4 regions of the Streptomyces sp. NPDC059169 genome follow, and region 4 is predicted to be linked to each of the others. Evidence: riboswitches for the same ligand, from Rfam matches in the RefSeq annotation. Region 4 holds a riboswitch; each other region holds the start of a gene.

Region 1 (7,015 bases), on a different contig from region 4:
GCTCCCGATCGGTCGTGAAGTGGCCCGCCGGGTGCTCCGGCAGCTCTCCTAGGCCTCGCGGTCCCGGCGTCGCCGCGGTCCCGGCCAGGTCCGCGGTCCCGGCCAGGTCCGCGGTCGCGGCGTCGCCGCGGTGCGGGAGTACGGCCGGCACCCGGCCTCCACGGCACGCCCGCGGCCCGTGCGGGCTGGGACGGGGCCGCCCCGGGGGCACCCGGCCGGGGTGCCCCGGAGAGACGGCCCGGGCCACTTCCGGCCGCCGTACAATCGGGTCATTGTGTCTGAGTTCGAGAGCGCCACCACCGAGGGTCCCCGCACCGTCACCGCCCCCCGGGCCAAGGGCGAGCCGCGGTTCCCCGGCGGCCCCGCCGCCGACCCCGCAGGGTCGCATCACGAGCGGCGGATCCGCAGCTTCCAACCGCGCCGCAGCCGGGTGACGCCGGGGCAGGCGGACGCGCTCCAGCGACTCTGGCCCACCTGGGGGCTGGATGTCGACGGGCTCCGCGGCCTCGATCTCGAAGAGATGTTCGATGGCCTGCCGGTCGTCCTGGAGATCGGGTTCGGCATGGGCGAGGCAACCGCGCAGATGGCCGCCGCCGACCCCGGCACCGGCATCCTCGCCGTGGACGTGCACACGCCCGGCCAGGGCAATCTGCTCGGACTCGCCGACCGGATGGGCCTGTCCAATGTCCGTGTGGCCAACGGTGACGCGATCATCCTGCTCCGCGAGATGCTCGCCGCCGACGCACTCGACGGACTGCGCGTGTACTTCCCCGACCCCTGGCCCAAGAAGCGCCACCACAAGCGCCGGCTGATCCAGCCCGAGTTCCTCACGCTCGCCGCCCGCCGGATGAAGCCGGGCGCGGTGCTGCACTGCGCGACGGACTGGGAGCCCTACGCCGATCAGATGCTCGAGGTCCTCACCGCCCATCCCGACTTCGAGAACACCCGGGCCGACGGGGGTTTCGCACCGCGTCCCCCGTTCCGCCCGCTCACCCGGTTCGAGGGCCAGGGACTGGACAAGGGGCATGCGGTGCACGACCTGCTCTTCCGCCGGGCGGGCTCGTAGCGGTGGCGTCCGCGCGGCGCCGCGCAACCGGTCAGGGACCGGTAACGGCGTCGCGCGCTGTCAGTGACCCTGGTTAGGGTCGTCGGGTGTCCGAATGGTCCCAGCAGCCGTACGCGGCTGCCCTCCCGTTGGTTCCGGCGTGCGACGAACAGCCGCTGTTCGACGCCGTTCCGGAGCGTTCCCAGTGGCGCTACAAACCTCGCCGCGCCTTCTGGCGCAGCAAGGCGGTCCGAGCGGGAGCCGTCATCACCCTGCTGGCCCTGTCCGGACTGGTGATCCTCGCGATCGTCCGCGAGGAGACCGGAACCGAGGGCTTCCTGGTCGGGCTCGGCCTCGCCGTGCTGCCCGTCCCCCTGCTGATGGCCGCGTTCCGCTGGCTGGACCGGGTCGAGCCGGGCCCCTGGCGCAACCTCCTCTTCGCGTTCGCCTGGGGCGCGTGCGCCGCAGCCCTCGTCGCGATCATCGCGAACTCGTTCGCGACCCAGTGGATAGCCACGTCGACGGCCGACCCGTCGCACGCGGACACGATCGGGGCGACGGTCATCGCGCCGATCGTCGAGGAGAGTGCCAAAGCCGCGTCCGTGCTGCTGGTCTTCCTCTTCCGCAGACGGGACTTCACCGGGATCGTCGACGGCGTCGTCGTCGCCGGCTTCACCGCGACCGGCTTCGCCTTCACGGAGAACATCCTGTACCTGGGGAACGCCTTCGGCGAGGACCAGATGGACGACTCCTCGGGCTTCGCCTCCATCACGGCCGCGACCTTCTTCGTGCGGATCGTGATGTCGCCGTTCGCCCACCCGCTGTTCACCGTGCTCACGGGCATCGGCTTCGGCATCGCGGCGGCGACCGCACCCCACAGGAAGGTCCGTCGGGCCGCACTGCCGCTGCTCGGCCTCGTTCTTGCCATGGGCATGCACGCGCTGTGGAACGGCTCGTCGGTGTTCGGCCCGCTGGGCTTCTACGCCGTGTACGCGGCCTTCATGGTGCCGGCCTTCGGGCTGCTCACCTGGCTGGCCGTGTGGACCCGGCAGCGCGAACTGCGCACGGTCGCCGCGGAGCTCCCCGCGTACGCCGCGGCCGGCTGGCTCGCTCCCGCCGAGCCGCTCGCGCTCTCGTCGATGCGGGCGCGCACGGTCGCGCGCGACACGGCGGGACGTACGCACGGGTCGGCAGCCGCTCGCGCCGTCTCGGAGTACGAGGCCTTCGCGACCTCCCTGGCGTTCCTCCGCCACCGGGCCCACCGCGGCGCGGCGGGCCCCGACTTCGCGGCGCGCGAGCAGGAGTTGCTCCACCACCTCTGGCAACGCAGGGATGTTGCGGGACCGGCCCTGACGTACGCGGCCCGCGCCACCGGCCGGGCCTGGACGCCGCCGCTCTACCTGGACTACGACGGCTACAACCCGTACCGCGGCTGAGAACGGCCGTCCGAGCTCCGACGCCCACCGAGGGCGCCGCGCCGCGCCCTTCCACCCGGGCCGCACGGACGAACGCGACGACAGCGGCGCGGATCCCGACCGGCAGGCCGCCCGGACGGCACCTCGCCCGTGCCGCGGGCGCCGCACGCGACGGGAAGCCAGGAGGGGCTAGGAACCGGTGTGCAGGGAACCGTCACGGTCGACCGCCCGGGCCGCCGAGGCGTCGGAGGGTTCGTCCACGGGGTTCGCTCCGGCTGCGATGAGGATTGCGACAGTCTCGGGGTGGGGACCGTTGTACGCCCATTCCAAGGGGGACCGACCCGTTCCGCAATCCTCACGAAGGTTCGGATCGGCTCCGTGCTTCACCAGCTCGCGCACCGTTTCGGCGTGTCCCCAACAGGCAGCTGCACACAGCGGCGTACCTTCCGATCCGGCTCCCCCGCTCTCCGCGTCGGGGGAGGCACCCGCCTCCAGGAGCAAGCGTGCCGGCTCGCTTTCCCCCTGCACCGAAGCCAGGTAGAGAGGGGTGGTGCCGTCCCCGTCCCCTCGCTCCGGATGCGCACCGGCCCGCAGCAACGCCCTCACCCGCACGGCGTCAGACGTGAGTATCGCTGCAAGGAGATGCCGGGAGAGCTTCTTCTGCCGCCGTTGTTTCATGGTGACGAGGCTAGCGATCACGGATCGATGCAACCGGTCGTACCCGCTCGTCGGGAACGGCGACCAGCTCGTCGTGTCGTAGCGGACGGCCGGTCTTGCGGCCCTCGGCAACAACGGCTGCCGGCCCGCTGGCCGTTCGCTGGCTCACCACGCCCGACGGGTGTGGTGAGCCAGCGATCACGATCCACTGTCGCAACGGTCCCGGGGCGGGCTGGCCGGGGCAGGAGGGCGGAAAGAACTAGACGGACAGGCCCTTGTCCCGCAGCCACGCCATCGGGTCGATGCCGTCGCCGCCCGGGGTGTGCACCTCGAGGTGCAGGTGCGGGCCGGTGACGTTGCCGGTGGCGCCGACCCGTCCGATGGTCTCCGACGTGGACACCTTCTGCCCGGCGGAGACGGTCATCGACGACAGGTGGCAGTACCAGACCTCGGTGCCGTCCTCGAGCTCCAGCACGATGCGGTAGCCGTACGCGCCGGACCAGCCGGCCGATTTGACGGTGCCTCCGTGGACGGCCTTGACCGGCGTACCCGTGGGTGCCGCGAAGTCGAGACCGGTGTGGTAGCCGGAGGACCACATGGAGCCGGCTTCCCCGAAGGTTGAGGTGAGCGTGTACGAGGAGGTCGGCAGGGAATAGCTGCTGGCGAGCTTGGCGAGCCGCTCGGCCTCCGCCTTGCGGGCCGCCTCTTCCTCGGCCTTCTCCGCAGCGGCCTTCTCTGCGGCGGCCTTGGCCTCGGCCGCCGTCTGCTGGGCCTTCGCCTCCGCGGCCGCCTTCTCCGCGGCCGCCTTCTCCGCGGCGAGCTTCGCCTCGGCCTCCGCCACGGCCTGCTGCTGCTCGGCCTGCTGGAGGATCCGGGCGCGCAGTACCTCGCCCGCGTCACCGGTGCCCTGTCCGCCGCCCTCGACCGTGTCGGAGACCGTGAGCGCCGCGAGCGGGACGTCGTGCTGCTCGTCGGAGTCGTCCGAGAGGAGGTCGCCCACGCCCGGGAGCGAGTCCGTGTCCGGGAGGTGGTCCGCGATGGCGTCGGGAAGGGAGATGGAGACCGGTGGCTTGTTCTGCGCGGTGGCCATGCCTCCTGCGCCGACGGCGGCGATGACGCCGACCCCGAGGACGGTGGAGCTCCGGGCCAGTCCGTTCCGCTGCTTGACGACGCGGTGCCTGCCACGCACCGGGCGGATCGATTCCTCAGTCGGATTCCACTCCTCCCATTCGCGGGCGGGGGGCTCCTGGAGGGCAGGCTCGTTGGACGCCACGGAGGCGCTCTCCTTTCCTTCCTTCTCGCCTACCGGGTTAGCTGACGGGTTCGGAGCAGGAAGGTCTCCTACAGGCACCGGAGCACCCGATTCACCCCAATTGATGGTTCCCCGGTCCCCTTGCAGGATTCGGCGTGCGCACGCGGCGCCGTCTCTTACGACGGCCGGGACAACCGCGCTGCGTTATCGAACGTTAATAGACACGAGGGGCGGATTCCAAGCGCTTCCCCTTGATCGTTAGGGCTATCCACCGGGACTTACCAGGCACAAGACAAGTGAAACGGGCAAGTTGACAGCCCCTCAGCATGAAGGGCGAATCTGACTGTTCGTCAAATGTTATTCGGAGGGAGACGCTCCGATTACCGTCCGTCGTCGTTGCCTGGTTCGAGGGGACGAGCCGATCCATCCGGGCCGTGCAGACCGTTCAGGTGGGGGTCATGGACCGGTGATCGACGGATGACCGCGTGACGGAACGGCCGGGACCCACCGGGAGGCCGCCCTGCCGGTTCAGGAGCGAGCAGTTCACGGCACGACCGGCATCGTCCTGCGGCGCTCCGGCTGCCGTTCCCCCGGCCGGCTGATCGCCAGGAGCGCCATGTCGTCTGTCGATCGGCCACCCGTGTGCCTCCGCACGTCGGCCACGACGGCGTCCAGCAGTTCCTCAGGGCCGGGAAAGATCCGCCCGCCCAGCCGTGCACGCGGATCGTAGAAGACGCCGTGGGCGTCACGCGCCTCCGACAGTCCGTCCGTGTAGAACAGGAGTGTGGCACCCGCGGGGTACGGCGCCTCGTACGCCCGCTCCGGCCATGACGCCAGGTCGCCCATCCCCAGCGGTAGCGAGTGGTCGGGCGGTTCCAGCCGGTCGAGGCCACCGTCGGCCTTCAAGATCAACGGAGGTGGGTGCCCCCGGTTGACGATCCTCACACGGCCGTCCCCGCGCGGGATCTCGGCGAGCACGGCCGTGGTGAAGCCCTCCACCGCATCCAGACCTGAGCGGCGGGCGCCCTCCCGCGCGAGCGCGCGTTCCAACCGCTGGGCAACCGCCTCCAGCGAGGACTCCTGCTCGGCCGCCTCACGGAACGCACCGAGGACTACGGCCACCGTCTCGACGGCGTCCAGGCCCTTCCCGCGTACGTCGCCGACGATCAGCCGCACCCCTCTCGGAGTGTCCTCCACAGCGAACAGGTCACCGCCGATGAACGCGTCCGCCTGGGCGGCTTCGTACCGCGCCGCGACGTGCAAACCACCGATCCGTTCCGCGGGAATGGGGAGCACCGCCCGCTGCGCGGCCTCCGCGACCACGCGCGCCGAAGCGAGCTGACGGCCGCTGCGGAACACCACGCGGTTGATGAACAGGGCCAGCACCGAGACCGTGATCACGGTCAGTTGCTCCGTGAGGGCCGGGATCTCGGTGGTCGTGCTGTTGTAGACGTGCAGCCCGGCCACCGCCAGCACGGCGGCCAGGCCCGTCAACAGGGTGAACAGCGGCGAGAAGAAGGGAGCGGCGACCAGCGGAGCCGCGGAGAAGAGCGGTGAGGCGGTGAACGACTCGGGGGTGGCCAGGTCGAAGAGCACGCCGCCCACGATCAGCAACGCCGGGAGCACCCGGACGATGTTGCGGCCACCGTCCCGCCGCCGCCCGTCATCGTCTGCTCGCTGCCACACCAGTGGTCTCCTGCCGGCTCCTCACACGGCTGCGGACGGTACCGCACCCACCTCAGGCTGGCCGGATCCGCGTCGCTCGGCGACCCACCGTCGGCCAACCGGACTAGGGCCCACCCCGCACCGCGGCAGCCGGGTTACTCGGCGGGGTGCGGCCCCGACCCGAGGTTCGGCGGGACGTCGCTCCGGGCCGGTAAGCCCTGGTGACCGCCGCTCGTCCGTCCAGCCTAAGGCGACGCGCGGAGGTCGGCCCGGCTCACGACTCCGACGGAAGACACCGAGGGCCCGGAACCATGTGGTCCCGGGCCCTCGGCCATCAGTAGCGGGGACAGGATTTGAACCTGCGACCTCTGGGTTATGAGCCCAGCGAGCTACCGAGCTGCTCCACCCCGCGTCGGTGAACACCACCTTACGCCATGCGGAGCATGATCCTTTCCATTTTCCCGCCCGGGTCCCGCGAAAGTCCCGGGAGGAACTCAGCGGCGACGGAAATGCGCGGCGGTGAGCGCACCGCCGACGGCGAGCAGGAGCGCCGCGGCACCGGCCGCATACCAGCGCCCGGCGGAGGAGCCGGTGCGGGCGGGCGCACCGGTCGTCGTGCCCGCGTCACCAGTCGTCGTGGACGTGCCGGACGTGAAGGGGGAGGCCTTCGCCGTGGTGGTGGAGCCCTGGGAGGGGGTCGAGAACGGGACGGCAGCCGGGACGGCGGGCTTGGCCTGCGGCGGCCGGTCGGCCGCGGGCTCGGCACCGCCCTGCGCCACCTCCAGCGCGAGCACGGCGCCGGCCCCGGCCCGGGTAGGTGTTCCCGGCGACCACGTGCGTGGAAGAGCGGAGGCCCACGGTGGTGCGCTTGCCGATGACGTTCAGGTCCAGCACCGTCAGGCGCAGCCCGTACCGGTGCGTGGCGCCGTTGCCGAAGCCGCGGCCCATCGCGGGCAGACCCCACGCGGCGTCGTCCATGAA
Region 2 (7,015 bases), on a different contig from region 4:
ACCAAGTTCCCCGTCGTCGAGGTACTTCCCGGCTACCCGGGCTCCGCCAAGTCGTGGTTCGGCACGCTCAAGGTGCAGAAGCAGATCAAGCCGATGATGAAGCGCGGCGAGGTCGCGCCGTTCATCCTGGTGGCCCCGCGCACCACGCTGCTGGGCAGGGCCGACACCGGCTGCGCCAACATCCCGGGCAAGATCAACGCGGACTCGTGGCTGAGCGTCGACGTCCGCAAGATGGTGATGGACAACTTCCGCGCCAGCGACAAGGCCGACGGCTGGGCCGTCGCGGGCTATTCGGCGGGTGCCCACTGCGCGGCCAAGCTCGCCGTCGCGCACCCCGACCGCTACCGCGCCGGAGTGGCCATGTCCGGCTACAACGACCCGGCCGGCGAGAAGGCGTCCCTCGCCGCCCAGGACCCGGAGCTGCGCCGCGAGAACAACCCGCTCCACATCCTGGAGTCCGCCAAGACCCCTCCGCGGACGTCCCTCTACGTCTCCGGCGCCCGCGGGGACGGTTTCGAGTCGGGCCTGGCTCTCCGGGCCGCCGCCAAGCCCCCGACCAAGGTTGACGTCTTCGAGATCTACGGGGCGCACGACACTGGTGCGTGGAAGATCCAGATCCCGGAGATCTTCCGTTGGCTGACCCGCCAGGTCAGCTACGAGCCGACCGCCAACAACACGGCAGCCGCCCGCTGACGCGGACCGCGGGCCCCGGGGCGACAGTGGGGCCGCTGCGTCCTCCGGCCTCAGCCGGAACCTGCGGGCGCCGGACACGACGGCGGTTTCCCGGGCGTACGTCCGGCACGCCCGGCGAGGTCCGGGTGCCCCTGGGGCGACGACCGGACCCGTCCTCGACGTCGACGAGCGGACCCGTCTTCGACGTCGACGACCGGGGGAAGCGGGGACCGGATCCTCACTTCCGGGCTCGCCGCGTACTTGCCCCACTCCCGGGCTCGCTGCGTACTCGCCCCGCATCACCGATCCGAAGAGCCGGGCGGCTCCGGGCTGGGCTCTTCGCCGTGCACCCGCGCCGCGGGATGGAGGCCCGGGCCCGGGTCGACGGGCCGGAAGCCGTTGCCCCGGCCCCGCCGCAGGAGCCTGTGCGGGACTGTTCCGGGGCTACGCGATCCGCGTCGCCCCGGCGTACGGCATGTCGTCGATGGACGCGATCCGGACCGGCGCCCCGGGACGGGGGGCGTGGATCATCCTGCCGCCGCCGATGTAGAGGCCCACGTGGGAGATGCCGGAGTAGAAGAAGACCAGGTCTCCCGGGGCGAGCTGGGACCGGGAAACGCTCCGTCCCGCGTTGATCTGGGTGTACGTCGTCCGTGGGAGGGAGACGCCCGCCGAGCGCCAGGCGGCCTGCGTCAGCCCGGAGCAGTCGTACGCCGAAGGGCCTGTCGCGCCCCACACGTACGGCTTCCCGAGCGCTGCGTAGGCGTAGTCGACGGCCTGTGACGCACGGGAGTTGGGCGCGGGGACGCGCGGTGCGGATGTGTCGGGGCGGGTGGTGTCGCGGTCCGCGCGGGCCACCGCCGCACCGTCGCCGGCCCGGTAGGCCGCCCGCTGCTCGGAGGTGAGCCGGGCCAGCAGGGACTGGGCTGCCGCGAGCTTCTTCCGGATCACCGTGCGATGGCGGTCCAGCTCAGCCTGCTGCTCCGCGAGTTCGGCCAGCAGCTCGGACGCCTCCGCGCGCACTTGGGCGATCTCCCGGAGCTGGTGTCGGATCCTGCTGATCGTCGTCGTCTGCCGCGCCCCGACGCGTTCGGCCAGCTCCGCCCCCGCCAGATAGCCGGCGGGGTCGGAGACGAGCGCGAGCTGGACGGCCGGGTCGATGCCTCCCGCACGGTACTGCGCGGTGGCGAAGGAGCCCAGGTCGTTCCGGGAGGCATTGAGTCGTTCCGTGCGCCGGGCCGCCTCGTCCCGTAGCTCGTCCACCGTGGTCCGCGCCGCGTCCGCCTTCTCCTTCGCACCGTTGTACTGCTCCGTCGACCGCTCCGCCTCTTCGTAGAGCCTGTCGGCCTTGGCGCGCACCTCGTCCGCAGTGAGGTGGGGTTCTGCCTGCGCGGACCCTTCGAAGGCGGTGGCGGTCGCGGCTCCGGCGAGTGCGAGGGCCGAGAAGCGGGTGGCGGGTCCGGCGAGCTTTCGCTGCCTGGGCTTGCGGTGCGCTGCCACGGGTGGTGCCAGTCCTTCCGGATCGGGGCCGCCGGTGCGGGTTCCGGCGGCGGACCGCACAGGGGCGACGGTCCGCCGCCGGGTCTTTCGGCGGGGGCTGCCGACTGCCGCCCCGGTGCGCGGAGCGGTGGTGGGAGTCGGCCACCTGGGGCTGGACGCTAGACCGCGGGATGAGGGAAGAGAGAGGGCATGTCTGTTATTGGCAACAGACGGACCGCACGGGTCGCTTTCCGACCATACGGATAGGCTCCCTTGCCATGGACGTACTCATCAATGTCTTCGTCGCTCTCCACATCATCGGTATTGCCGCACTGCTCGGTGGTTTCCTGACCCAGATGAAGGCGATGGGTGAGGGACGGGCGCGCTTCACGCCCGCGATGCTGCACGGCGCGCTGACCATGCTGGTGACGGGCGTGGTGCTGGTGGGGCTCAACCAGGCGGACGACCAGCCGGTGAACAACCTCAAGGTGGGCATCAAGCTGGTGATCCTGGTGGTGATCCTGGGCCTGGTGTACGTGAAGCGCGACGAGGAGACGGTGGACAAGGCACTGTTCGCCACGGTGGGCGGCCTGACCGTGGCGAACATCTTCATCGCCACGCTCTGGACCTGACCCGATCGCCGGACCACCCGTCCCGCCCCGACCGGACCACTCGTCCCGCCCCGACCACTCGTCCCGACCCGTGAGGCCGAGCCGACCTTGATCGGCCCGGCCGTCCGGCCCGCTCTCGTCGAGGAGGCGCCGGAGGGGAGGCCCGGGAGAGTGAAGAGTGGCCCCCCGGGAACCGATCTGACGATCAGGCCGGCCGGACGCTCCCGTAGATCGGCATGTAGTAGATGGACTCCTCGCGCACGGAGGTGCCGGGCTTCGGTGCGTGGATCATCTTGCCGTCGCCGATGTAGATGCCGACGTGGCTGATGTCGTTGTAGAAGAAGACGAGGTCGCCGGGGAGGAGCTGCTCCGTCGCGACCCGCTGCCCCACCTTCACCTGGTCCCAGGTGGTGCGGGGCAGATCGACGCCGGCGGCCCGCCATGCGGCCTGGGTGAGCCCGGAGCAGTCGTAGGAACTGGGCCCCGTCGCACCCCAGACGTACGGCTTGCCGATCTGCGCCCGGGCGAAGGACAGCACCTTTTCAGCCTTCGCGGCGTACGTACCGGTGGTGGCGTCCGTGCCCGTTGTGGCGCCCTGGCTCTGCTCCTGTTGCTGCTCCTGCTCCTGCTGCTGGCGCTGCTGCTCGGCTTCCGCCCTGGCCCTCGCCTCTGCCTTGCGGCGGGCTTCCTCCGCGCGTTCCTGCTCCAACTCGTCCAGCCGGGCTCGCTCCTCGGCCGTCAGCCGCGACAGCAGCTCCCGCGCTTCGGCGAGCTTCTTCTGGACGGTCTGCTTGCTGGTGCGCAGCGACTCCTGCGAGGCCGTCAGCGACTCCAGGCTCTTGGTGGCCCGCGCACGCTCCTTCGCCGCCGCGGCTTGCTCCGTCTCGAAGTCCGTGATCGCGCTGCGCTGCCGGTCGGTCATCCGGTCCATCAGTTGCGTCTGGTCGACGTAGTCCTGCGGACTGTCGGCGAAGAGCAACGCGGCGGTCGGGGTGACCCCACCGGTGCGGTACTGGGCGGCGGCGAACGTACCGAGGGCGCGCCGGGTCTCGTTGAGGGCGTCCGCGCGCTCGGCGGCGTCGTCCATGATCCGGTCCACCGCGCGGCGCTGCTTCGTGGTGGCTTCCTGCGCCCGGTTGTACTCCTGGGTGGCGGAGCCCGCCTGCCGGTAGAGGGCGTCGACCTTCTGCTGGACCTCTTCGAGGCTCGGCTTGGGTTCGGCGGTTGCGTTCTGGGTCGACAGTAGCGAGACACCCGCTATGGCGGCCGTCGTGAACCCGACTGTGGGGGCGTTCGTACGCGGTCGACTGCGCTCCTTGCGATGCGACGCCAAGGTCGGCATCTCCTTCCGTGGACCGCCTACCGGGTTAGCTGTCGGGTTCGGACGGATCGGAAGGCTGTCCTACGGGCCGAGCGAAATATGGCCCGATTCACCCCAGTTGCGTATGCATGTTGGGTCCCCGGTTCCGAACTCCCGTCAGGGAGGTCGAATTCGGCGCAGGCTGCCCGGTTGGCGTGGGTCGCCGATGGTGAACGGATCGCCTGGGCGAGCACGCTAGCCAAAGTGTGGTGCTGCTGTGAAGGTGGATGTTCGATTTGCCCGATACATTTCCGTGACCTCGGCGTGTTGTGGCCGAGACATGACGCTGGGTAGTCGGCCTGATGTGTGCGCTCCCTGCGTCCGGTGTGGGGAAGGCGGCGGCGGGTTGTCGGCGGGGCGGCCTAGACTCGTACTGCGATGAGCAGCCTCTTTGACGACAGCTTCCTGGCGGATCTCCAGCGCACCTCGGCGTCGGAGGAGTCCCCCCCGCCCGAGGACGACGAGCATGGTGAGCACCCCCACGAGGAGGTCCCGCACGACCTCTTCGAGGGGGCGTTCGACGCGCCTCCCAGCGGGGACGCCCACTACCGCAACGGTGCGCCGCGCCCGGTCGTGGACCCGGCCGCGCTGCTCGAGGGGCTGAACGAGCAGCAGCGCGCCGCCGTCGTGCACACCGGGTCACCCCTGCTCATCGTTGCCGGTGCCGGCTCCGGCAAGACCCGCGTGCTCACCCACCGGATCGCCCATCTGCTGGCGACCCGCCACGTGCATCCCGGTCAGATACTGGCCATCACGTTCACCAACAAGGCCGCCGGCGAGATGAAGGAGCGCGTCGAGCAGCTCGTCGGCCCGCGCGCCAACGCCATGTGGGTGTCCACGTTCCACAGCGCGTGCGTCCGTATCCTGCGCCGTGAGTCGAAGAAGCTCGGCTTCACCTCGTCGTTCTCGATCTACGATGCGGCCGACTCCAAGCGCCTGATGTCGCTGGTCTGCCGAGACCTGGACCTCGACCCGAAGAAGTTCCCGCCGAAGTCCTTCAGCGCCAAGGTCTCGAACCTGAAGAACGAGCTGGTCGACGAGGAGACGTTCGCCGACGGCGCGGCCGACGGATTCGAGAAGACGCTCGCCGAGGCGTACCGGATGTACCAGGCCCGGCTGCGCGAGGCCAACGCGCTGGACTTCGACGACATCATCATGACGACCGTCCATCTGCTCCAGGCGTTCCCCGACGTCGCCGAGCACTACCGCCGGCGCTTCCGCCACGTACTGGTCGACGAGTACCAGGACACCAACCACGCGCAGTACACGCTGGTGCGCGAGCTCGTTGGCACCGGGTACGAGGACCTCGAGCCCGCCGAGCTGTGCGTCGTCGGCGACGCCGACCAGTCGATCTACGCCTTCCGCGGCGCCACGATCCGCAACATCCTCCAGTTCGAGGAGGACTACCCGGACGCGACCACGATCCTGCTCGAGCAGAACTACCGCTCCACGCAGACGATCCTCTCCGCCGCCAACGCCGTCATCGAGCGCAACGAGAGCCGCCGCCCCAAGAACCTGTGGACGAACGCGGGCGCCGGAGCGCAGATCACCGGTTACGTCGCGGACACCGAGCACGACGAGGCGCAGTTCGTCGCCGACGAGATCGACCGGCTGACGGACGCGGGTGAGGCAAAGGCGGGCGACGTCGCCGTCTTCTACCGGACCAACGCACAGTCACGCGTCTTCGAAGAGATCTTCATCCGCGTCGGGCTGCCGTACAAGGTCGTCGGCGGAGTGCGCTTCTACGAGCGCAAGGAGGTCCGGGACGTCCTCGCCTACCTGCGGGTCCTCGCCAACCCCGAGGACAACGTCCCGCTGCGCCGCATCCTCAACGTCCCCAAGCGCGGCATCGGCGAGCGCGCCGAAGCGATGATCGACGCGCTGGCGCTGCGCGAGAAGATCACCTTCCCGCAGGCGCTGCGCCGCGTCGACGAGGCCTATGGGATGGCGGCCCGTTCGGCCAACGCCGTGAAGCGCTTCAACACGTTGATGGAGGAGTTGCGCACCGTCGTCGACTCGGGCGCAGGACCGGCCGTCGTGCTGGAGGCAGTGCTGGAGCGGACCGGGTACCTGGCCGAGCTCCAGGCCTCGACCGACCCGCAGGACGAGACGCGCATCGAGAACCTGCAGGAACTCGCCGCCGTGGCACTGGAGTTCGAGCAGGAGCGCGGAGCCGAGGAGGGCTCCGGCACGCTCGCCGAGTTCCTGGAGCAGGTCGCGCTCGTCGCGGATTCCGACCAGATCCCCGACGAGGACGAGGAGGGCAGCGGAGTCATCACGCTCATGACGCTGCACACGGCGAAGGGCCTGGAGTTCCCGGTGGTGTTCCTCACCGGCATGGAGGACGGCGTCTTCCCGCACATGCGCGCACTCGGCCAGACCAAGGAACTGGAGGAGGAGCGGCGCCTGGCGTACGTGGGGATCACTCGCGCCCGCGAGCGGCTCTACGTGACGCGGTCGTCGATGCGCAGCGCCTGGGGGCAGCCGGCGTACAACCCCGCGTCCCGATTCCTCGAAGAGATCCCGGACGTGCACGTGCAGTGGAAGCGCACCGGTCCCATGGCGGCCCCCGCCGGCCCGACGTCCGGGATCACCTCCTCGCTCTCGTCCTCCCGGGCGCGCTCCGGCCCTTCGGGCTTCGCCACCAGGCGGACGACGGACAAGCCGGTGATCGCGCTGGCGGTCGGCGACCGGGTCACGCACGACCAGTTCGGGCTGGGTACCGTCATGGCGGTCACCGGCTCGGGATCGGACGCCCAGGCCACGATCGACTTCGGGGACGCCAAGCCGAAACGGCTGCTGCTGCGGTACGCCCCGGTCGAGAAGCTCTGACGAGAGTCGCTTCGCGGCGCGGTCCGTGGTCGTGCCGGCCTGCGGACGCGCCGGCCTGCGG
Region 3 (7,015 bases), on a different contig from region 4:
GCTACGTACCGGTGGGCGCCACGCTGGGCAGGGACTGGATCTTCAAGAAGGTGTACTCCTCGATGGACAGGGTGCTGGTCCACTCGGCGAGCTTCGGTTCCAACGCGCAGGCGATGGCCGCCGGACTCGCCGTGCTGTCGGTGATCGAGGAGGAGCAGGTGGTGGCGAACGCGAGGGCCACCGGAGAGCTGCTGAAGGGTCGGCTCGCAGCCCTCGTGGACCGGTACGAGCTGCTGCGGGAGGTCCGCGGACGGGGACTGATGATCGGGATCGAGTTCGGCCGGCCGTCGTCCTTGCGACTGCGCAGCCGCTGGACCGTTCTCCAGGCGGCCCGCAAGGGCCTCTTCGCGCAGATGGTCGTAGTCCCGCTGCTCCAGCGGCACCGCATCCTCACCCAGGTTTCCGGGGACCACCTGGAAGTGATCAAGTTGATTCCGCCCCTCGTGATCGGTGAGTCGGAGGTCGACCGGTTCGTGGCGGCGTTCACCGCCGTGATGGATGACGCACACGGCGGCAGCGGTCTGATGTGGGACTTCGGCAAGACCCTGGTGAAGCAGGCCGTGGCACAACGGTAGGCCGGTCAGAGACTTTTGCCTTTGGGGCAAGAAATTTGCCCATGGGGAAAAGTCCTGGCGAAATGGGTCCATGAGCCCTTCCCCCGGAGACCCCTCCGGACCGGCAGCGGACGCCCTACCCGACGTCGCCCCGCGGCTGCGCGACCTGCGCCGCCACCGCGGTCTCACCCTGGAGGCCGCGGCCCGCCGCGCTGGTCTTTCACCCGCCCATCTCTCCCGTCTCGAGACGGGCAACCGGCAGCCGTCGCTGCCGATGCTGCTCGCGCTCGCCCGCACCTACGGTACGACCGTCGCCGAGCTGCTCGGCGAGGCACCGCCGGAGCGCGAGCCCGTCATCCGCGGCGGGCGGATGGGACCCGCGGAGGCGGACGGCTGGACGTACCGCCAAGCGGGCGGCCGGGGCCGGGCCATGCAGGCCCTCCGGGTGCGGGTGCCGTTCGGACCCCAGGGGGACCTGGTGCGGGTGCACCCGGGCGAGGAGTGGCTGTACGTCCTGGAGGGGCGGCTGCGGCTGGGGCTCGGCGACGCGGTGCACGAGCTCGACCCGGGCGACAGCGCCCACTTCGACTCGCTCACTCCGCACCGCATCGCCGCCGCCACGCGCGGCGGCGCCGAGCTGCTCTTCGTCCACACCCTGCTGCAGAGCCCCGACCCGCACGGAAACCCGCATGCCTGAGGACCCGAGGAGGACCGTCATGCCGCAGAACCCGTCGAAGAAGTCGCCGGGGCCGCCTTCGACCCACGAGCACAAGTTCCCGGTGGGGCTGGCCGTGCGGCTGTTCGCCTACCTGGTGGCGGGCCACCTGTTCGCGGGCTTCCTCTACCTGCTGTTCACCGTCGGGGGGAAGTGAGCAGGCCGCCTCAGGCGGCGCCGTCCAGCAGCCGGTCGCGCAGTCGCTCGCGCGTCTCCGAGGAGACCTTCAGCCCCTCGGAGAGGTAGCGCTCGGTGGAGCCCCACGTCTCCTCGATGGTCTCGAACGCCGCTGCGAGGTACTCGGACCGGGCGTCGAACAGCGGGCTCAGCAGCTCCATGACCTCCGGGGACATCCCCGCCGACGAGCTGTCGCTGCGCCGCACCTTGTAGCGCCGGTGAGGGTCGTTGGACTTCAGGTAGTCGGCTTCGATGGCGTCCCGCTCGACCCCGACCGCCAGCAGCGAGACGACGATCGCCAACCCCGCCCGGTCCTTTCCCGCAGCGCAGTGCATCAGTGCCGGAACGCTGTCCTCCGCCAGGGAGTGGAGCACGCGGCTGTGCTCGGCGGTGCGCTGTTCGACCATCGTGCGGTACGAGCTGGACATCCTGTGGGCCGCTTTGCCGTCCGCGAGGATCGACTTCAGCTGCTCCAGGTCGCCCTCGCGGACCATCCGCCAGAACTCGGCGCCGTCGGCGGGATCCGACAGCGGGATGTTCACGTTCCGCACGCCCGGGAGTTCGACGTCCGGGCCCTCGAGCCGTTGGTCCGCGGAATTGCGGAAGTCGAAGATCGTGTGGAGGCCGAGCGAGGTGAGGAACGTGGTGTCGGTGTCGGTGGCGTGCGCGAGGTGGCCGCTGCGGAAGAGGCGTCCGTGCCGCACCCGGCGCCCGTCGACGGTCGGTAGCCCGCCCACGTCACGGAAGTTGCGCACGCCGGAGAGCTCGGGCTCGGTCGAGGGGATCTGAGGCAGCTGCTGCGTCACGGGGGCTCCTCGGGTCTGCGGTCGGCGCTCGCCGACAAGGGCGCGGTCCTGACCCTACGACATTGATTCCTCAGGCAATTATTTCGATGCGGCCGGTCGGAGCCACCGTCTCGGTGGCGATATCGCTCGCACTGGTGCGCGGTCGGCGCTCCGCGGCACGTCGTGCGCCCCCAAGGGGTGCCTTTCGGGCAGTCAGGTCCGGGGTGGCTGCGGCCTCGAATCTCCAGTCGGAAGGTGAGATGTCGATAAATGTAGCCATATGTCTCTTTTGGGCTTTTGCGTCACCGGTGCGCCATGTCGCCCGCCCGCCGTTCCGTATATGCGGAATGCGTGGGCGACTGGAGAAATTTCGATGCGAACGATACTTCTGTCCGGATTTGTCAATATTGGGCAACTCGCCCTGAGTCTGCCGGGAATGGCTGGAGCCCCGTGAGCTGAATCATATCCGTGACGGTCCGTGGTGGCGGCCCACGGGTCAACTCCCTTGCCCTCGTGGAAATCGAAGATCGCGAATCCACGGAGCGTGACGTGGAATTCCCGGTCGATTTGAACCGGAAGGATTCCTCGTGGAAGTGATGGCTTGTTTGTCTCGACCTGGCTCGTTTACGGTCACCGCAATCCGGTCGGAACGCCTCATCCTGCCGCCGTCCGGAATATCGCACCCATCCACGTGTGGCAGGAGCGGGGGACCCAGGTAGTTCGCCGATCCGCACCCGCGGACGGCTCGGGGTGAAGCCGCGCCTGCGCGCGGCCGGGCAGCTCCAGCTCGAACCCGACAGCTCACCTCGCAGGCGACGGAGAGGAATTCGCCATGCCCGGTAGGGGTAAGCACCGTCGTCCGAGGACCAGCCCGTTCAGCCGTGGATTCGTCGCCGCCGGAACGGGTGGAGTCGTCATCGCACTCCCGCTCATCGGCGCCGCCGGTGCGCACGCCGCTGCGAAGTCCGCTCCCACCGCCGAGCGCACCGCCGCCGTCGCCCGGCAGGCCGCCGCCCCGCAGGTGGTGAAGACTCCCGCAGCGCCCAAGACGTACACCGTCGTGGCCGGTGACTACCTGTCGAAGATCGCCAGGGATCAGCACGTCCGTGGCGGCTGGAAGAAGCTGTACGCCGACAACCGCGCTGCCGTCGGGGAGGACCCGTCGCTGATCCACCCCGGACTGAAGCTGTCCATCGGGGCCCGGGCAAAGGCCGCCCCCTCGGCCCAGCCCTCCGCGAAGAGCGCGGCGAAGGCCAAGGCCCCGGCGAAGAGCCAGAAGCCGGCCGTCGCTGCCGACCGCGCCTCCCGCTCGGACGCCCGCCCCGCGGTCGCTCCCGCACCGGCCGCGAACGCCCTGAAGATCAGTGCCGCCGGCTACACCCTTCCGGTCAACTCCCCTCTCGGTACCGCGTACAAGACCTCCGGGCCCATGTGGTCCAGCGGCTACCACACGGGCGTGGACTTCGTGGCGTCGGCCGGGACGTCCGTGAAGGCCGTCGGTCCGGGCAGCGTCGTCTCGGCCGGATGGGCCGGCGCCTACGGCAACCAGGTCGTGATCAAGCACGACGACGGTACCTACTCGCAGTACGCCCACCTCTCCGCGCTGTCCGTCTCGGCCGGCCAGGGCGTGAAGGGCGGCGATCAGGTCGGCCTCTCCGGTTCCACCGGCAACACCACCGGTCCGCACCTGCACTTCGAGATCCGCACCACCCCGAACTACGGCTCGGACATCGATCCGCTGGCCTACCTGCGCCAGCACGGCGTGGCGATCTGACGAGGATCCCCGCGCCGGGCAGCCGTCCGCCGACCCACCTGACCGGGGCGGCGGACGGACGCGTTCGCCGAACGCGCAGTATTCCCGCTTCTCACCGACTCGCCGGGTGGTCTATATCACGCCCCGTCAACCCCTCCCTACGGTGGCGTAGGTCACTTCGCGCAGTGAAAGATGTCGTGAGTGGGAGACGATTCGCGATCAAGAGCAAAGAGTGCATTCGGGTCGTACGCGGCCATTGGTGACAGCTTCACCGAAGGCGTCGGGGACCCAGGACCGGACGGGCAGTTCACGGGCTGGGCGGACCGCCTCGCCGTCCTTCTGGACGACCGCATGCCCGAACACGCCTTCCGTTATGCGAACCTCGCCGTACGCGGCCGCCTCCTCGACCAGATCGTCGAGGAGCAGGTCCCGCGCGCCAAGGAACTCGCACCCGAGCTGGTGACGTTCTGCGCCGGAGGCAACGACATCATCCGGCCCGGAACCGACCCCGACGACGTCGCGGAGCGCTTCGAGCGAGCCGTGGCCGACCTCGCGGCATCCGTCGGCACCGTCATGGTGACCACCGGGTTCGACACCCGCGGTGTGCCGGTGCTCCGCCACCTCCGCGGCAAGATCGCCACGTACACCGCCCACGTCCGCTCCATCGCGGACCGCTACGACTGCCCCGTCCTCGACCTCTGGTCGCTCAGGTCCGTCCAGGACAGGCGCGCCTGGGACGACGACCGCCTGCACCTCTCGCCCGAGGGCCACACACGTGTGGCGCTCCGAGCCGCGCAGGTGCTCGGACTCGAGGTGCCCGCCGACCCGGACCAGCCGTGGCCGCCGCTCCCACCGCGCGGCACCCTCGACGTCCGGCGCGACGACATCCAATGGGCACGCGAGTACCTCGTGCCGTGGATCGGCAGGAGGCTCCGCGGCGAGTCGTCCGGTGACCACGTGGAGCCGAAGCGTCCGTATCTGCTGCCGCTCTGAGCGGCAGCACCGCGGGAGCGGGCATCCGTTCCCAGGACCCCGCCCGCGGGACCTTCGGGCTGGAGGAACCTGCCTACGAACCGCAGCGCCAGACCTGAGCTGACGACGGGGCCGCAGGGCCGCACCGGCCCTGCCCTGCTCCTACGGGAGCGGGCCTTCGACGCATCGGGTGCCCTGTCGTGGCAACACCCCCTGGTCGAGCCCCAGTTCCCTGGCGAGCACCTGATCCGTCCACTCCACCATGGCGGTTCGCGTGAGCGATCCGGCGTAGGAGGTCACCTGCACGGCCAGGCCGTCCAGCAGCGCGGTCAGCCGCCAGGCAGCCGACTCGGGGTCCGCACAGGAGAACTCGCCCGATGCGGCGCCCTCGGCGATGACTGCCGTCAGTTCAGCCTTCCACTGCTGGTCGAGGTCACGGGCCACGTCGCGCAGAGCGGGGTCGCGCAGGGCGGCCGCCCAGCCTTCGATCCAGAGACGCCACCCCTTCGCCTGTCCGGTCGGGGCGTACCACCGGATCGCCGCGCGCAACCGGCGGGCCGCCGACGTGCGGCTTCGGAGCAGCCTGCGCAGGTGCGCGAGGTCGCCCCGGGCGGCGTAGGCGAAGGCGGCCGCGACGAGCTTCTCCTTCGTGGAGAAGTGGTAGAGCACCAGGGCGCTGCTCACCCCCAGGGAGGAGGCCACGTCGGCGATCCGCACCGCGGCCACACCGCGCGCCTCGATTTGCTCCACGGCAGCCCTCAGGAGTTCCTCCTGCCGCTCCGCCACGCTCAACCGCACTCTTGCCACGCGGACAGCCTATTGTGTCGCCGGGGACGACGGCGACGAGTTCCGTTCCCAGCAGGGGTGCGGGCCGAGGTCGTTGCCCGGAGTGCTGGGCGCAGCTCAGTCGGGGCGCGTCCCGTGCGGTGCCGCCCACGACGGAACGGCACCACGCTGGACTCGACAGAGAAGACGCCGGTCAGCCGGCGGCGGAGGATTCCGCCGCTCGTGCGTTGCCACCGGTCGGTACGTCGCAGTGGTCCTTGAACCCCTGGCTGGTGAGTCCGAGACCGGAGTTCATGCGGGACCGCAGGTTCTCCACCGCCACCATTGCCGTCAGTTCGACGAACGCGGGTTCGCCGAGCTCTGCGACCAGCCGCTGGGCCAACTCGTCGGTGACCTCCGGCGGATTGGCCGTCATGGCCTCCGCATAGGCCATCACGTCGCGCTCGAGCGGAGTGTAGGCGTCGCTGTCGCGCCATGACGGCACGTCGTGGATCTTGCGGATGTCCATGCCTCGGCGCTGGTTCTCCCAGTGGCCGAAGTCCATGCACCAACTGCAGCCGATCGAAACGGCCGTGGCCATCACCGCCAGCGCTTTGAGATCGGCGTCCAGCAGGTTCCACTTGGCCACCGCCAGCTCGAAACGAAGGTCCGAGCGGAGCACCCTCGGGTTGTGCCCCAGGGCCCTGGCAGGATCCAGGACCCTTCCGTACGTCCGCTTCGAGTACCACTCGGTGGCGCGGTAGAAGAGCGTGCGGGGCGGAGTGAGGGAGATGCGGGCCATGGAGGGCTCCTTCGTCGTCGGGGCGCGTCCTTACACGGGTACGACGGACACACCGCTCCGGATGTGACATCCCCTCTTGCCGTCCCGGCACCTCCGAGGGGCGGGCTTCAGGCCGAGGTGCCGGCAACGCGGGTGCTGTGCCCACGCGCGGCGGGCACGCCGCCGGACTGTCGGACTGCACCGGCGCGACGCCGGTCAGTGGCACCGGGCCCGCACCGACCGTCGAGACCCCGGCCGCCGGCTGGTGCATCCTGCCGCGCGAGGTGGGTGGGCCGCGGAGCGGTGTCCGCAGGAACGCCTCGATCGGATGAGAGCGGACGGGCGCGGTGGAGTGCGGTGGGCGGGTGGACCCCCGCCACTGCATCCCGCGGAGCCCCGCAGATAATGGAACGACCCGAGGACCCCAGGAGGTGCCGTGACAGGCGCTGCTTCATCGCATCCGCTGCGCTCCAGGCTGCGCACCCTGCGGCCCGCCGCCTTCGGGGCCGACCC
Region 4 (7,015 bases):
GACCGACCGGTAGAAGCAGGTCATCCCAAGCACGGCGCCGCGCAGGACGAGCGGAGCCACGATCATGCAGTGCACCCCGCCGATGCGCATCAACTGCGCGCGCCCCGGGTCGGCGGCCAGCCACGGGGTGGTCTCGTCCACACTCAGTAGTCGAGGTTCGAGGTCACCCAGACTCTGCGTGTAAGGAGTCGGGAAGGGGAACCTGCTGGTGCCTCCCACCGGGTATGCCTGTGGCTGTCCGGTTCCGGTCTTGAAGGCGGTGCGCCGCATCGGTTCATTGCCGAAGAGCGGCCCCAGTGGTGGCTCCTCCCCGCGCACCACGGTGTCCAGGATGTCGACCACTGCGGTGTCCGCAAAGCCCGGTACCGCTACGTCCACGAGTTCACGGCAGGTCGTGATCACGTCCAGGGAGCCGCCGATGCCCTGGCGCGCGGCGTTGCGCACGGCTGCGCGTGCCCGCCCTCGTTCACGTTCGGTGACATCCACCAGAGAGGCCGCGGCTCCCAGCACACGGCTGCTGGCGTCCTGCAGGCGGAAGACGGAGACCGAGTAGACGTGCTCGGGGCCGGAACCGGCCGGTGGGCGGCCGCGTACGAGCCGGTCGAGGACCGGTACACCGTTGTCGAGCACTGCGCGGACCATCGCCTTCACTCCGTCGGGGTCGGCCATGTCGAAGGCCTCGGTGACCGGCCGGCCGAGCAGCTGCTCGACAGGAGCGCCGCGCATGCCTTCGGAGGCGGTGTTGACGCGCAGGACGCGCAGGTCCGCGTCCACGACCATGAGACCCACCGGTGACTGGGTGAACAGAGCGTCCAGGATCGCGGGCCCCACCTCGTCGGCTTCTGCGTCGCGCCGACGGGCTGCCCAGACGCCCCAGGCCACCGATCCGTCCGCGCGTAGCACCGGCTCCACGCGCAGGTCCAGTCCTGCGGACCCGCCGGACACCTGAGCACCACGTCGTCCGCACCTCACGGACTCCCCGGCGTGAGGTGGTCCTCCGACCAAGATCGTGGCAGGTCGCCCCACCGCGTCTGCAGCGGTATGCCCGAGAAGACGTTCGGCGTCCTTGCTCCACTCCGCCACCGCCCCGTTCGCGTCCACGATCAACAAGTGGTCCCGCTGCACCATGGGCCCGATCACCTCCGCCGCACGATCCGGCCTCGCTATCCGCAGGTGGCTCCCTTCGTTGCTGCTCACGGCTCTGCCGTTGGGCGCGGAGCAGCACTTCCAGCCTGCACCTGCCCGTCGTCGCGCGCTAACGCGCCGTCGGGGCCGACTGCACCCGATGACCGTGCTGATCGCGGTGTGTGCGTGCCGAGGCGCGGCGTGCGCAGGTCGTACGACCTCCGCTGGTGTCGTCATCCGCCGGTCGTCATCTCCTGGCAGGCGTCCGGCCCGCGGCAACGGCCATGTGGCTCCGTACTGATGTGCCCGGTACGGGTACGTCGAGTACGCCGATGCCCCCGCGTATGCACAGCAGGTGGCCGAGGCGGCGGGCGTGTGGCGCGACCTGACCGCCGACGGTCGGGGCGCGCAGGCGGTCGGGCTGGCCGAGGGGCGATCCGGGTGCTGGGAGAGGCCTACGAGGAGATCGACGGCTCCGACGGTGTGGTGGGGGCAGACCGTCGCCGCTGTGGCCGACGCCCATCTGGAAGCGTACGAGTCGCGCGCACCGATCCGGAGCGGCTGGCCGAGCGGCTGGTCGGCCAGCCGCTCGGCGACAGCAACGACGTGACGGACCTCGCTGATGAGCATCCTCGACCGGCACGGGCTGTGAAGGGGTGCGGGCCTGGTGCCCGCTCACCGCGTGCCGGGAGGCGCTTCACAGTCCGAGGTCGGTCGTGCGTAGGCGCTGGTGGGGTCAGACCTGGCCGCAGGGCTGCGCTTCGGTCTGCCGTTGGTGTTCCAGACGGGCCGCCTCCAACAGGCGCCGCCAAGAGGTCACGCTCGGTCGGCGGCGTAGCAGGGCACGGCGCTGACGCTCGGTCATACCACCCCAAACCCCGTGCTCGATGCGCTGGTCGAGAGCGTGCGCAAGGCATTCCGTACGCACGGCACAGTCAGTGCAGACGATCTTGCTGCTGTTCTGCGCGGCACCCCTCACGAACAACTCGTCCGGATCGGTGGCCAGGCACGCCGCCCGCCCGCCCCAGTAGCTGTCCGTCCCCGCCAGGTTGTCGTTTTCGTTGCCCTTCGAACCGTGGTTGAAGGTCAAGTCTTTCGCAGCCGATGCCGATGCCGGGCCCGATGCTCGGCCGCCGACCCGCTGCCGGGTCGGGGAAATCGACCGAAGTGCAGGTTCCTTGGAATGGGGAAGGTGCTTGGTCATGATGTGACGTCCTCACCGGCGCCTACGAGGTTAGCTGTCGGGTTCGGACGTGAGTTGTCCGGCCGGGCCGTGGCGCACGGCCTTTCGGCTTTACCCCGAGCCGGACCGTCGAGCGTGTCGCAATGTGGTTCTTGCACTGCGTACGGTCTTCGGTTCCGGCGAAAGACCTTGGGTCCCCCGCTCCTGCCCGCGGCGCTTTCGCGTCTATTGTTCCCGTCGGTCGGCGGCAGGACTCGGCTTTCCGGTCCGGCGGGGCTCGCTGCAGCGTGCCAAGAAAACGAAGCACACTTCTGCGAACACTTCAAACCCCCGATGGTGTACATCAATCGCAAGTGGTGCCTGACGGATAGGCGTTCTCGCTGGCCAAGAGGTGTCTGCCGGCGCTCCATGGGAACGTGCCGCCCTTTGGAGAGACAAGCGTCACAACGGTGTTCTGCTTGGCGCATCGGTTTTACGTGGCGACTGTCCAGATGGGCCCGTTGAGCTGGGGAGTCGCCGATTCGGCTCCGGGCGCCGCCCATTGGAGCGCCGCGGACCGCCGGTACCGCTCGGCATGGTGGTGTTGTCGCCCAACCCGCTTGCGAACTCCTGCCTGCACAGCAGGTGACATGGACCATGCGCGACCTCCGGCGATCGTGGACCCCTGCATCCATGACCATGGATACGGTCGGCGGTGCCTGTGCGTTCAGCACCGCAGTCCCGAGGGGGGCACGAGTCTGAGTCGACGCTCTGGCGGCGCGCCGGACATTGCGGCAGATTCCCATGGAATCCCATCGAGGTTCCGCCGAGCTTCTTCCTCGACAGTCGCAGGTCAGCTAGGTGAGGACGGCTTGGACGGGCAGGCTGATGCGGAGGCTGGAGCATGTGCTCGTTGGAGTGGTCGCCAGGTCTTCACCTGGGCGAAGGCGCGTTCGTCGGGTGCTCGGAGGCGGGCGTGGTCGCGGTTGGATTGTCGGTAGTGGCCGCGCTGGATCTGGTGGCGGGGCGCGCGGAAGGTGGCGCCGGCGCCCTGGCGGACCCCGGTCCGCGGGCACGAGGGTCTGCGGGCACGAGGGTCCGCGGAACGTCGAACATGGCGGGATGCGGAGCCGATAGGGCCCCTCCGGTCGACCGCGTGTTGCGTGGAATCACCACGCAAACGACGACGTCCCTGCCTCGCCACCATCCCTGCTGAACAGGCAATTTCACTCCTGGGGAACAGGATGAAAGAGGTTCGCCCTTGCGGTTCTGCAAGTCCACTGAGCCGGAACACTCTTGCTGGTTTCCGGCATGGCGGAAGGATCCGCAGGATTACCTCAGATCCCGGGCCCAACTGCTCCTGGCGGTCCACCGATTCGGCAATTCGCCGTGCATGCCAGAAGGTCTCGCTGTTACCGTCGTGCGCCACGTGATCCGGCATGTTTGGCGAATGGATCCGTCGCGCCGGACGCGCGATCGGTCCCGTTGCTCACTGCGCTAGTGGGCAGTGCGACGAGCGCCGCGTTCTGGTGCAGTTGTGGGTTGTCTCACGGGGGAAATGGCAGGCAAGGCAAGGAGCAAAACAGTGCCCCGGAAGAAATTGACACAGGGCTCGCGCACGTTGCGGCGGGAACACGCCAGACGCTGGAAGCGATCGAAGCTGTCGGTCGCGCTGGTCGGCGGGCCGGTGATCCTCGCGGTCGTCGCAGGATCAGTGTTCGCGGCGGGCAGCCACCACCGGCGGGGCACCCCGCGGGCCTCCGCACAACCGACACTCGTAGGCGAACCCAACGCGAACTGCACGCTGGTGGTCCCTCCGCAGCCGCTCACCGCCAAAGGCCTGGCCACGCCCTACGAACTCGTCGCGACGGATCCGACGCAGGGACCGTGCCATGAGGCGAATCCGGATCAGGCGGCGTTCGTGGAAGCCGCGATCCTCACCCAGGACGGCAAACTGACCATCTACAACCCGCTGGTGGTCGACAAGGGGGCGAGGCCGGCAGCGCGCCCCGTCCTGCCCTCGGTGCCGGCGGGCTCCACGGTCGGAATATGGTTCGGTTTCAACAACGCCAATCTGACGCTGCGGGCCGGCGACCGCTCCGACAGCCTGGGCCAGGGCAAGTGTGTCAACGGTGTGCCGGGGTCCATCTTCGGTCAGTTCGCCTACTGCAACGCGCCCGCCTTCTTCAAGGCCGCCAACGAGCAGACAGCCAACAAGAAGCTCACGATTCCGGCACTGGGGACCGCCAAGGACGGCCTGCCCTGCCCGACCACGAGGGACTTCTCCGTCGTGGACCAGGACGGGAGCGACAACGTGGTCACCCACTACCTCGTCGACGCCCGCGGCCGGATCGCCCAGAACAACGCCGCCAGCAGGAAGGCCATGGCGAAGGCCAAGCGACTGGACAACCACGGCGACCGCCACCACCGCCACGACGGAAGGGACAGGTCGGCGAAGGTCAACGTCCCCACCGACCTGGCCAACGGCAGCGACAATCTTCTGCTGACCGCGTTCATGGACCCGGCCCTGGGCTGCAAGCCGTTCACCGCGCCCAACCAGTCCAGCGACAACCAGGCCACGTCCGCGCTGGCCTTGGACGAACTGTCCGCCGCGGCCAACCAGCAAGAACCGATCGCGCTGATCCCGCAGAACGACCCGATGACCCTTGTCGACGGCCGCGCAAGCGCAGAGAAGACCAATGCGTACCGCGCGGGAGTCAACATGGCCCCGATCGGTGCCGACGGCGATGGCGACGGGGCTGCCTACTGCAGGACCCTCTTCGACGACCCGGCCGGCATCCGGCGAGTCTTCACGGCCAAGGCGATCTTCGAGCAGGCGCCGTCGCCGGACCCGGGAACGGCGCCGAACTTGTTCGCCTTCCTCGCCGCACGCGCCGAGGGGACGTTCACCGACCTGGGCTGCGACACGCTCCTCAATGTTTCCAACCCCGTCACCCTGACGACGAGCGGTGACGGGCTGGTCACCGATGCGGTACTGACGCCACTCGGCCAGACGCCGCAGCCCGCCGAACCCACGGAGAGCACCTCCCCGTCCGCGTCGCCGAATCCGTCGGCCGGCGGGAGCGACACCCCCGCCGCCTCCGCCACACCGAGTGCCCAGACACCCGCCTCCTCCACGACGGTGAAGCCGTCCCGGAAGAATCACCACGGCGGCTGAGGCGCCTCCCGCTGCCGCGCTCGGGTGCTGCTCACGGGTGGTGTGCGGCGCACGGCGCGGTGGACGGGGCCGTACGCGCGTTCGCTGCGGGAACCGGCCACGCCCCTTCGCTGCTCGGGGCCGTCCGCGTGGGACGGTGTCGGGACGGTCCGTCCGCGCGGGCCGGGCGCTCCCTGGAGGGGGCGCCCGGCCCGCGGGCGGCACTAGGGCGGGTTGCGAAAGTAGCTCCGTCCACCCGCAGGGCGGGGCCTGCGGCGTCTGGTGCGTGCGCGCAAGGCGGAGGATCATCCTCGTACTGGCCGTACTTGGATGACTCCGACAACGCAGCGAGCGTGCATGTCAGGCGTCGCGGGCCAGGAGGGACTTTCGCAACACGCCCTAGCTCAGCCCTCGTAGGCCACGAGCGCCATCATCCCTGCCTCGCCGTGATACGCGTTGTGGCAGTGCAGCATCCACTGTCCCGGGTTGTCCGCGTCGAAGAAGACCGACACCGTCTTCTTCGGCAGGACGATGGTGGTGTCCTTGCGCGGTCCGCTGGTGCCGAGCTGGTAGGTGTGGCCGTGCAGGTGCATCGGGTGCCACATGGTGGTGGTGTTGACGAAGTCGAGCCGGACGCGCTGGCCTTCCTCGACCGTGATCGGGTGGGCGGTCGGCTGGTTCATGTCGAACCGCTTGCCGTTGATGCCCCAGTTGTAGGTCATCATGCTGCCGGTCAGCTCGATGCGGTGGACCTGGTCGGTCTTCTTCGCCGGCATCCGGACGTCGTCCGCCGCGCGCAGCCGTGATGCAGTCATGATCATGCCGTCCAGTTCCTTCGGACGCGTCGTCGGCTTCGGCGTGCTGCCCGAGCCCGTGCGGACCAGCGCCATACCGGAGGCGTTCTTGCCCTCCGCGAGTGCGACGAGGGGGAAGACGCCATCGCCCAGGGTGACGAGGACGTCGTAGCGTTCGCCCATGCCGATCAGCACGCCGTCGGCCTGCTGGTGTCGGACGGGGAAGCCGTCGGTGTGCGTGACCGTGAGCTCATGGCCGCCGAGGGACACGCGATAAGCAGTGTCGCCGCCGGCGTTGATCAGGCGCAGCCGGATGCGCTTGCCGGGCTTGGTGCGAAAGACCACCGGATCGGTCGGAACACGCCCGTTGACCAGGTGGTAGGGGTACTTCACGTCGCCGGCGTCGCCCCCGAGCAGCCGGCTTTCGGCACCCATCAGCATGAACTGCATGCCCATGCCTGTGCCCATGTCCGTGCCGGAGGGCGAGGCGGTGGGAGAACTGTTCCCGTTCATGCTGCTGCTCATGTCCATGCCGCCCATGTCTCCCATGTCATGGCCGGATGAGCTGCCGGGTGTGTCGCCCCCGTGCATGGAGCCCATGCCCTGCTCCAGCTCGGCGAAGACGTCGTCCGGGGTGCCGGTGACGCCGTCGAGCCAGTCGTCGAGGACCACCACCCACTCCTCGTCGTACGACAGCGGCTCTTTCGGATCTTCCACGATCAGCGGCGCGTACAGGCCCCGGTCGAGCTGGGCACCCACGTGCGGGTGGAAGAAGTA

The links. A riboswitch is a leader RNA that binds a small molecule or an ion and turns the genes downstream of it on or off. The one in region 4 is predicted to bind cyclic di-AMP.
Region 1: it holds a riboswitch for cyclic di-AMP, as region 4 does, so the genes downstream of both, ACFXOM_RS27230 (M23 family metallopeptidase) here and ACFXOM_RS18635 (WhiB family transcriptional regulator) in region 4, are expected to answer to the same signal.
Region 2: it holds a riboswitch for cyclic di-AMP, as region 4 does, so the genes downstream of both, ACFXOM_RS02515 (NlpC/P60 family protein) here and ACFXOM_RS18635 (WhiB family transcriptional regulator) in region 4, are expected to answer to the same signal.
Region 3: it holds a riboswitch for cyclic di-AMP, as region 4 does, so the genes downstream of both, ACFXOM_RS20405 (peptidoglycan DD-metalloendopeptidase family protein) here and ACFXOM_RS18635 (WhiB family transcriptional regulator) in region 4, are expected to answer to the same signal.

Annotation. Positions count from the first base shown of each region.
Region 1 is NZ_JBHZCF010000016.1:186,145-193,159, reverse strand. It holds gene lhgO (L-2-hydroxyglutarate oxidase) at 1-52, shown strand, start outside; gene trmB (tRNA (guanosine(46)-N7)-methyltransferase TrmB) at 275-1,066, shown strand; gene ACFXOM_RS27240 (PrsW family intramembrane metalloprotease) at 1,153-2,481, shown strand; gene ACFXOM_RS27235 (ankyrin repeat domain-containing protein) at 2,650-3,138, opposite strand; gene ACFXOM_RS27230 (M23 family metallopeptidase) at 3,377-4,390, opposite strand; cyclic di-AMP (ydaO/yuaA leader) riboswitch at 4,402-4,535, opposite strand; gene ACFXOM_RS27225 (PP2C family protein-serine/threonine phosphatase) at 4,913-6,055, opposite strand; tRNA gene ACFXOM_RS27220 (tRNA-Met) at 6,373-6,446, opposite strand; gene ACFXOM_RS27215 (hypothetical protein) at 6,529-6,828, opposite strand.
Region 2 is NZ_JBHZCF010000001.1:565,498-572,512, reverse strand. It holds gene ACFXOM_RS02530 (alpha/beta hydrolase) at 1-693, shown strand, start outside; gene ACFXOM_RS02525 (NlpC/P60 family protein) at 1,117-2,172, opposite strand; gene ACFXOM_RS02520 (hypothetical protein) at 2,430-2,783, shown strand; gene ACFXOM_RS02515 (NlpC/P60 family protein) at 2,968-4,104, opposite strand; cyclic di-AMP (ydaO/yuaA leader) riboswitch at 4,103-4,270, opposite strand; gene pcrA (DNA helicase PcrA) at 4,501-6,954, shown strand.
Region 3 is NZ_JBHZCF010000010.1:198,465-205,479, forward strand. It holds gene ACFXOM_RS20385 (aspartate aminotransferase family protein) at 1-575, shown strand, start outside; gene ACFXOM_RS20390 (helix-turn-helix domain-containing protein) at 646-1,251, shown strand; gene ACFXOM_RS20395 (DUF6126 family protein) at 1,271-1,426, shown strand; gene ACFXOM_RS20400 (tyrosine-protein phosphatase) at 1,437-2,252, opposite strand; cyclic di-AMP (ydaO/yuaA leader) riboswitch at 2,902-3,059, shown strand; gene ACFXOM_RS20405 (peptidoglycan DD-metalloendopeptidase family protein) at 3,064-4,005, shown strand; gene ACFXOM_RS20410 (SGNH/GDSL hydrolase family protein) at 4,186-4,977, shown strand; gene ACFXOM_RS20415 (TetR/AcrR family transcriptional regulator) at 5,119-5,763, opposite strand; gene ACFXOM_RS20420 (carboxymuconolactone decarboxylase family protein) at 5,936-6,523, opposite strand; gene ACFXOM_RS20425 (MBL fold metallo-hydrolase) at 6,939-7,015, shown strand, end outside.
Region 4 is NZ_JBHZCF010000009.1:125,752-132,766, reverse strand. It holds gene ACFXOM_RS18640 (SpoIIE family protein phosphatase) at 1-1,128, opposite strand, end outside; gene ACFXOM_RS18635 (WhiB family transcriptional regulator) at 1,862-2,173, opposite strand; cyclic di-AMP (ydaO/yuaA leader) riboswitch at 2,334-2,534, opposite strand; partial or broken gene ACFXOM_RS18630 (IS5/IS1182 family transposase) at 3,145-3,341, opposite strand; gene ACFXOM_RS18625 (hypothetical protein) at 3,873-5,465, shown strand; gene ACFXOM_RS18620 (multicopper oxidase family protein) at 5,849-7,015, opposite strand, start outside.